DNA from 2 places in the Variovorax sp. VaC1 genome. Region 1 is predicted to be linked to the other one. Evidence: riboswitches for the same ligand, from Rfam matches in the RefSeq annotation. Region 1 holds a riboswitch; the other holds the start of a gene.
The links. Region 1 has a riboswitch for glycine ahead of ACGLHS_RS19125 (D-amino acid dehydrogenase). Riboswitches for the same ligand answer to the same signal wherever they lie in the genome.

Region 1 (3,420 bases):
TGTGCCGTCACGTCGGCCAGCAGTTCCGCGCCCGTGGGCGCGCCGAACTGATCATCGATGACGGTCAGCTTGTCGCGCTCCTTCGCCAGCCGCAACATGGTCTTGGCAAAGTTGCCACCGCGCGCCGCATACACCCAGCTGGTGCGAAAGATCAGGTGCTTCGCACAGTGCTTGGCCACCAGTTGCTCGCCTTCAAGCTTGGTCTGGCCGTACACGCTGAGCGGCCCGGTTGCGTCGTCTTCCTTCCAGGGCTTGCTGCCACTGCCATCGAAGACGTAGTCGGTGGAGTAGTGAACCATCAGCGCGCCGATCTGCTGCGCGGCCTCGGCCACGACGCCCGGCGACGTGGCGTTCAGCTTGCGCGCGAACTCGGGCTCGCTTTCGGCCTTGTCGACGGCGGTATGCGCCGCTGCATTGACAACCACGTCAGGACGCACCTTGAGCACCGTTTCGGCCAGTTGCTCGGGACGGCTGAAGTCGGCGTTGAAATCCGTGCTGTCGAAATCAAGAGCAACCAGCTCACCCAGGGGCGCCAGGCTGCGCTGCAGCTCCCAACCGACCTGACCACCCTTGCCCAGCAGCAGCAACTTCATGCCGCAGCCTTCGTGTCGTACTGCTTCTCGACCCACTCGCGGTACGCGCCGCTTTGCACGTTGCGCACCCACTCACCGTTCGCGAGGTACCACTCGACGGTCTTGCGAATGCCGCTGTCGAAGGTTTCGGCTGGCTTCCAGCCCAACTCGGCCTCGAGCTTGCGCGCATCGATGGCATAGCGGCGATCGTGCCCCGGGCGATCGGTCACGTAGGTGATCTGCTCCTTGTATGGCTTGCCGTCGGCCTTGGGACGCAGTTCGTCGAGCAGCGCGCAAACGGTGTTGACGATCTCGATGTTGGGCTTCTCGTTCCAGCCGCCCACGTTGTAGGTCTCGCCGAGCTTGCCTGCTTCGAGCACGCGGCGGATGGCGCTGCAGTGGTCCTTCACGTAGAGCCAGTCGCGCACCTGCATGCCGTCGCCGTACACGGGCAGCGCCTTGCCGGCCAGCGCGTTGACGATCATCAGCGGGATCAGCTTCTCGGGGAAGTGGAACGGGCCGTAGTTGTTCGAGCAGTTGGTGGTCAGCACCGGCAGGCCATAGGTGTGGTGCCAGGCGCGCACGAGGTGGTCGCTGGCAGCCTTGCTGGCCGAATACGGGCTGTTGGGCTCGTACTTGTTCTCTTCGGTGAAGGCCGGGTCGGTCTTGGAGAGCGAGCCGTAGACCTCGTCGGTCGAGACGTGCAGGAAGCGGAAGGCAGCCTTCTGGTCGGCCGGCAGCGCGCTCCAGAAACCACGCACGGATTCGAGCAGGCGGAAGGTGCCGAGGACGTTGGTCTGCACGAAGTCTTCCGGGCCGTGGATCGAGCGGTCGACGTGGGACTCGGCGGCGAAGTTCACCACGGCGCGCGGCTTGTGCTCTGCCAGCAGGCGGTCGAGCAGCGCGCTGTCGCCGATGTCGCCCTGCACGAAGATGTGCTTCGGGTTGCCCTTGAGCGACGCCAACGTTTCCAGGTTGCCCGCGTAGGTCAGTTTGTCGAGGTTCACGACCGGCTCGTCGCTGTTCGCGATCCAGTCGAGTACGAAATTGGCGCCAATGAAGCCGGCGCCGCCGGTAACCAGGATCATGGAGTCCCCTGTTGTTGTGGAACGATTGCCCTTCGGCAGATCAACGGGCGATTATCCCATTGGCCAGAGGGGGCCAAGTCGCAGGTTTGGCGTCCACGCAAGCCCCGCCTACAATCGCGCCCAATGCAGGAGAGCGGGCCACCCAGGTGGCCCTACCGAAGGCGCAAACTCCCATAAACGCTCAGGTCGGTCCGAACAAGGGATCTGTACTGCACCAACTGATACAGCCGTCTGGAGAGCCACCACCCCACGAAACATGGCGGTGGTGCACCGAAGGAGCAAACCCGCTGCGGGTGCAGCAGGGTGAATCTCTCAGGTACCGAGGACAGGGGGAGCGGCAACTTGGACGGCGGCCGCCCGGTTGCTTGCTATTGAAAAAATAGCAAACCACGCCCGCCATTCAAGCGCTGCAACCTCAAAGGTACTTGAAATGCGCGTGATCGTTCTTGGCGCCGGCCTGCTCGGCGTGACTTCGGCTTACTACCTCCAGCAACTCGGCCACGAAGTGACCGTCATCGACCGGCAGGCCACGCCCGCCGCCGAAACCAGCTTCGCCAACGGCGGGCAGATCTCTGTCAGCCATGCCGAACCCTGGGCCAACCCGAGCGCACCGCTCAAGGTGCTGCAATGGCTGGGCAAGGAAGACGCGCCGCTGCTGTTCCGCATCCGCGCCGACATGCGCCAGTGGCTCTGGGGCCTGCAGTTCCTGCGCGAATGCACGCCGGCGCGCACAAAACACAACATCGAGCAGATCGTTCGCCTGGGCACCTACAGCCGCGACACGTTGCAGCAGTTACGCCGCGATACCGGCCTGAACTACGACCAGCGCACCCAGGGCATCCTGCATTTCTATACGACGCAGAAAGAATTCGACGGTGCCCTCAAGCCCGCCGAGCAGATGCGCGCCCTGGGCTGCGAACGCCTCGTGATCTCCGCCGACGAAGCCGTGAAGATCGAGCCCGCCCTCGCCCACATCCGCCCGAAGCTGGCCGGCGCCACCTATACGGCCGAAGACGAATCGGGTGACGCCAACCGCTTTGCGCGCGAACTCGTGGGCCTGGCCGCCGCGGCCGGCGTCAAGTTCCTCATGAGCCACACGGTCACCGCCCTGCGCGAAGCCGGCGGCAGCATCGACCACGTCGAAGCCACCGACGCCGAAGGCCGCTTCCAGCGCATCCGCGGCGACGCCTTCGTGCTCGCGATGGGTTCGCTGAGCCCGCTGTATGCCGCGCCGCTGGGCATCCGCCTGCCGATCTACCCGGCCAAGGGCTACTCGGTGACGCTGCCCGTGAAGGACGCCTCCAAGGCCCACCAGGTCTCGCTGACCGACGACGAATTCAAGCTCGTGTTCTCGCGCTACACCTCAGAGTCGGGCGACCGCCTGCGCATCGCCGGCACGGCCGAGCTCAACGGCTACGACCGCGACCTGAACCGCGTGCGCTGCGAAGCCATCGTGCGGCGCGTCGAAGAGCTGTTCCCCGGCGCCGGCGACACCACGCAGGCCCAGTTCTGGACCGGCCTGCGCCCCGCCACGCCGAGCAACGTGCCGTTGATCGGCAAGACCAAACTGCCGAACCTGTACCTGAACACCGGCCACGGCACGCTCGGCTGGACGCACGCCTGCGGCTCGGGCAAGTCGATCGCGCGGATCGTGAGCGGGCTGGTGCCCGAGGTCGATTTCGCGTTCACCGGCATGCCCGCACCCCAGCCGCGCATTTCGCAGCCCGCGATGGGCTGATCCGCCATCGAGCCCCAGGTCA
Region 2 (3,420 bases), on a different contig from region 1:
GCTACCTTGCCGCCTATGCGCCCGACTTCACGCCGGCCCGGGGCAAGGACCGCAAGCGCTGGGAAGCCGATCGCCGCGCCCGCATCGCGAGCAAGTCGAAGATCAGCGTGACCATCGACGACCTCGTCATCAGCGTCAGCGGCCAGACCGCCAGCGCGCGCTTCAAGCAGATCTACCGCGCCGACAGGCTGAACCACACCGACCGCAAGACGCTGGAGCTGCAACGCGTGGGCAACCAGTGGCTGATCCGCAAGGAAAGCGTCGGCGCCTGATCCGCACCGGGGAAGCAGGTGGCAATCCCCCTTGTAAATTCCCTTTCTGTAAGGGGAAAAGGTTCATGAAGATGTCACCACTTGCAACGATGCTCCAGCCTTCGATCTCCGAAAGCTGTGGCTGCCATGTTTCCCACCAAGACCGACAAGGCGCGCGACGAACTCCAGGGCGGCCAGCGCACGCTCAGCCAGCGTGAACGCGCGCTGCTTTTGATGGCCGACGGTCGGCGCTCGCTGACCGACTTCAGCCCGCTCTTCACGAACCGCGGCGAAGCCGAGCAGGCGATCCAGGCCCTGGTGCAGCGGGGCTATCTGGAAGACCCGGCGGCCGCCGCCGCAGCCGCCGCACAAGCGGCAGCCCAGGCCGCCGCGGCCGCGCAGCCCGCTCCCCTGCCCGCCGCCGAACCGATCCGCGTCGCCACCTCCACCGACACCTTCGACGGCAAGCGTTCGCTGGCCACCACGCGCATGTTCCTGTTCGACATCTGCGAGCGCATGTTCGTGCGGCGCGACCCCAAGTTCGCGCTGCAGATGCGCGACGCCCTGCGCGAGGCCCGCGACCGCGAAGCCATGCTGACCATCGCCGCGCTGATGCTCACCGAAATCGAGAAAAGCGCCGGCGCGGAGCGGGCCGAATCGCTGCGCGAGCGCATCGACAAACTGTTGCCGCCGGCCGAGGTCGTGCACTGAAACCCGAAGCCCCGGCCCGCGCGATCCACTACACTCGCCCGGGTCAGGAGAGAGCCCCGCGCGACGGGGCCGCCGAAGGCGCAGGGGTTTCCCGAACGCTCAGGCAAAAGGACTGACAAGGCGCCGGTGAAAGCCGGCGTTTCCTTGCTGGAGAGAGGCCATTGCATGCATGCATTGCACCGGCCCACCGAAGGAGCAAACCCCGATCGTGGGGCGAATCTCTCAGGTAAAGCGGACAGCAGGGGTGGCCCGTGGCGTTGCAGCCATGGATTTCGACTGCCCCTTTGGAGTGCCTCCTGGTGACTTCCTCCGCTTCCGCCGCCCCGCTTCTCAAGACGCCGCTCTACGACCTGCACGTGGAGCTTGGCGCCCGCATGGTCCCCTTCGCCGGCTACTCGATGCCGGTGCAATACCCCGCCGGCCTGATGGCCGAGCACAAGCACACACGCGATGCGGCCGGCCTGTTCGACATCTCGCACATGGGCCAGTTGCGCCTCATCGGCCCCGACGCCGCAGCCGCCTTCGAAACCCTGATGCCCGTCGACGTGATCGACCTGCCCGCCGGCAAGCAGCGCTACGGCCTGCTGCTGAACGACGAAGGCGGCATCCTGGACGACCTGATGTTCTTCAACGAAGGCAATGGCTCGATCTTCGTGATCGTCAACGGCGCCTGCAAGGTCGACGACATCGCCCACATCCAGCGCAAGATCGGCGCGCGCTGCGAGGTGCAACCGCTGCCCGACCACGCGCTGCTCGCGCTGCAGGGCCCGCAGGCCGCCGCCACGCTGGCGCGCCTGTCGCCCGGCATCGAGCGCTTCGTGTTCATGACCGGCGGCGCGGTGCAGATCGGCGGCATTGCTGCCTTCGTCACCCGTAGCGGCTACACCGGTGAAGACGGCTTCGAAATTTCGGTGGCGGCTAAAGACGCCGACGCCCTCGCCCGCCTGCTGCTGGCCCAGCCCGAGGTCAAGCCCATCGGCCTGGGCGCGCGCAATTCGCTGCGGCTCGAAGCCGGCCTGTGCCTGTACGGCAACGACATCGACACCACCACCACGCCGGTCGAAGCCTCGCTCAACTGGGCGATGCAGAAGGTGCGCCGCGCGGGCGGCGCGCGCGAAGGCGGCTTTCCGGGTGCGGCCAAGATCCTGGCGCAGCTCGCCGCAGCCACCGCGGGCGCCGCCGGCCACACCGACCACGACACGCTCAAGCGCAAGCGCGTCGGCCTCGTCGCCCTCGAACGCATCCCGGTGCGCGACGGCACGCTGCTGCAATCTTTCGAGGGGCATGACATCGGCATCGTCACCAGCGGCCTGCTCGGCCCGACGGCCGACCGCTGCATCGCCATGGGCTATGTGGCCACCGCCTTCGCCGAACCCGGCACGCGCGTGCAGGCCATCGTGCGCGGCAAGCCCGTGCCGATGGAAGTCTCGACCATGCCCTTCGTGCCCACCCGCTACTACCGCGGCTGAGCAACGGCAGACCCGGCTAGGCTCTGCACCCCGATCATCATTTTTTCCACGAGGAGTTTTCTCATGAGCATCAAGTACACCAAGGACCACGAATGGGTCTCGGCCGAAGGCGGCTCCGCCACGGTCGGCATCACCCTGCACGCACAGGACGCGCTGGGCGACGTGGTGTTCGTCGACCTGCCTGAAGTCGGCAAGACCTTCGCGCAGGGCGAAGTCGCCGGCGTCGTCGAATCGGTCAAGGCCGCCGCCGATGTTTTCATGCCCGTGTCGGGCGAGATCACCGAAGTCAACGAAGCCCTGCGCGCCGACCCGTCGCTGGCCAACAGCGACCCGCTGGCCAGCGGCTGGTTCTTCAAGGTCAAGCTGAGCGAGCCCGCGCAACTCGACGCGCTGCTCGACGCCGCCACCTACGACAAGTTCGCCGCCGAATCCTGAAAATGCGCGCCCCCCGGCTTGCCACTTCGTGTGCTGTGCTCTTCCCCACGGGGAAGGCAAGGCCCGCGTCGGGCCAGCCCGGCGGCGACCGCTGAGTCTTTTCTTCCTTAACGCCGATCCATCACGCCATGCCGATCCCCGCCCTTCCCTCTTTGCAAGAACTAGAGAACGCCGAAGAATTCCTTGCCCGCCACATCGGCATCGATGCGGCGGACGAGGCGCGCATGCTGCCGGTGATCGGCTCGGAAACGCGCGCGGAACTCATCGACGGCATCGTGCCCGCGGCCATCCGCCGCGCACGGCCGATGCGCCTGCCCGCACCGGTGACCGAAGCCGATGCGCTGGCCGAACTGAAGGCGTTGGCGTCGAAGAACAAGGTGTTCAAGAGCTTCATCGGCCAGGGCTACTACGGCACGCACACGCCCGGCGTGATCCTGCGCAACGTGCTGGAAAACCCCGCCTGGTACACCGCCTACACGCCCTACCAGGCCGAGATCTCGCAGGGCCGCATGGAAGCCCTGCTCAACTTCCAGACGATGGTGTGCGACCTGACG

Region 2: it holds a riboswitch for glycine, as region 1 does, so the genes downstream of both, gcvT (glycine cleavage system aminomethyltransferase GcvT) here and ACGLHS_RS19125 (D-amino acid dehydrogenase) in region 1, are expected to answer to the same signal.

Annotation. Positions count from the first base shown of each region.
Region 1 is NZ_JBIGLT010000004.1:488,979-492,398, forward strand. It holds gene rfbD (dTDP-4-dehydrorhamnose reductase) at 1-593, opposite strand, end outside; gene rfbB (dTDP-glucose 4,6-dehydratase) at 590-1,660, opposite strand; glycine riboswitch at 1,777-1,877, shown strand; glycine riboswitch at 1,882-1,999, shown strand; gene ACGLHS_RS19125 (D-amino acid dehydrogenase) at 2,091-3,398, shown strand; gene ACGLHS_RS19130 (RtcB family protein) at 3,418-3,420, opposite strand, start outside.
Region 2 is NZ_JBIGLT010000001.1:694,496-697,915, reverse strand. It holds gene ACGLHS_RS03410 (hypothetical protein) at 1-272, shown strand, start outside; gene ACGLHS_RS03405 (hypothetical protein) at 399-962, shown strand; glycine riboswitch at 997-1,087, shown strand; glycine riboswitch at 1,100-1,211, shown strand; gene gcvT (glycine cleavage system aminomethyltransferase GcvT) at 1,259-2,431, shown strand; gene gcvH (glycine cleavage system protein GcvH) at 2,495-2,866, shown strand; gene gcvP (aminomethyl-transferring glycine dehydrogenase) at 2,995-3,420, shown strand, end outside.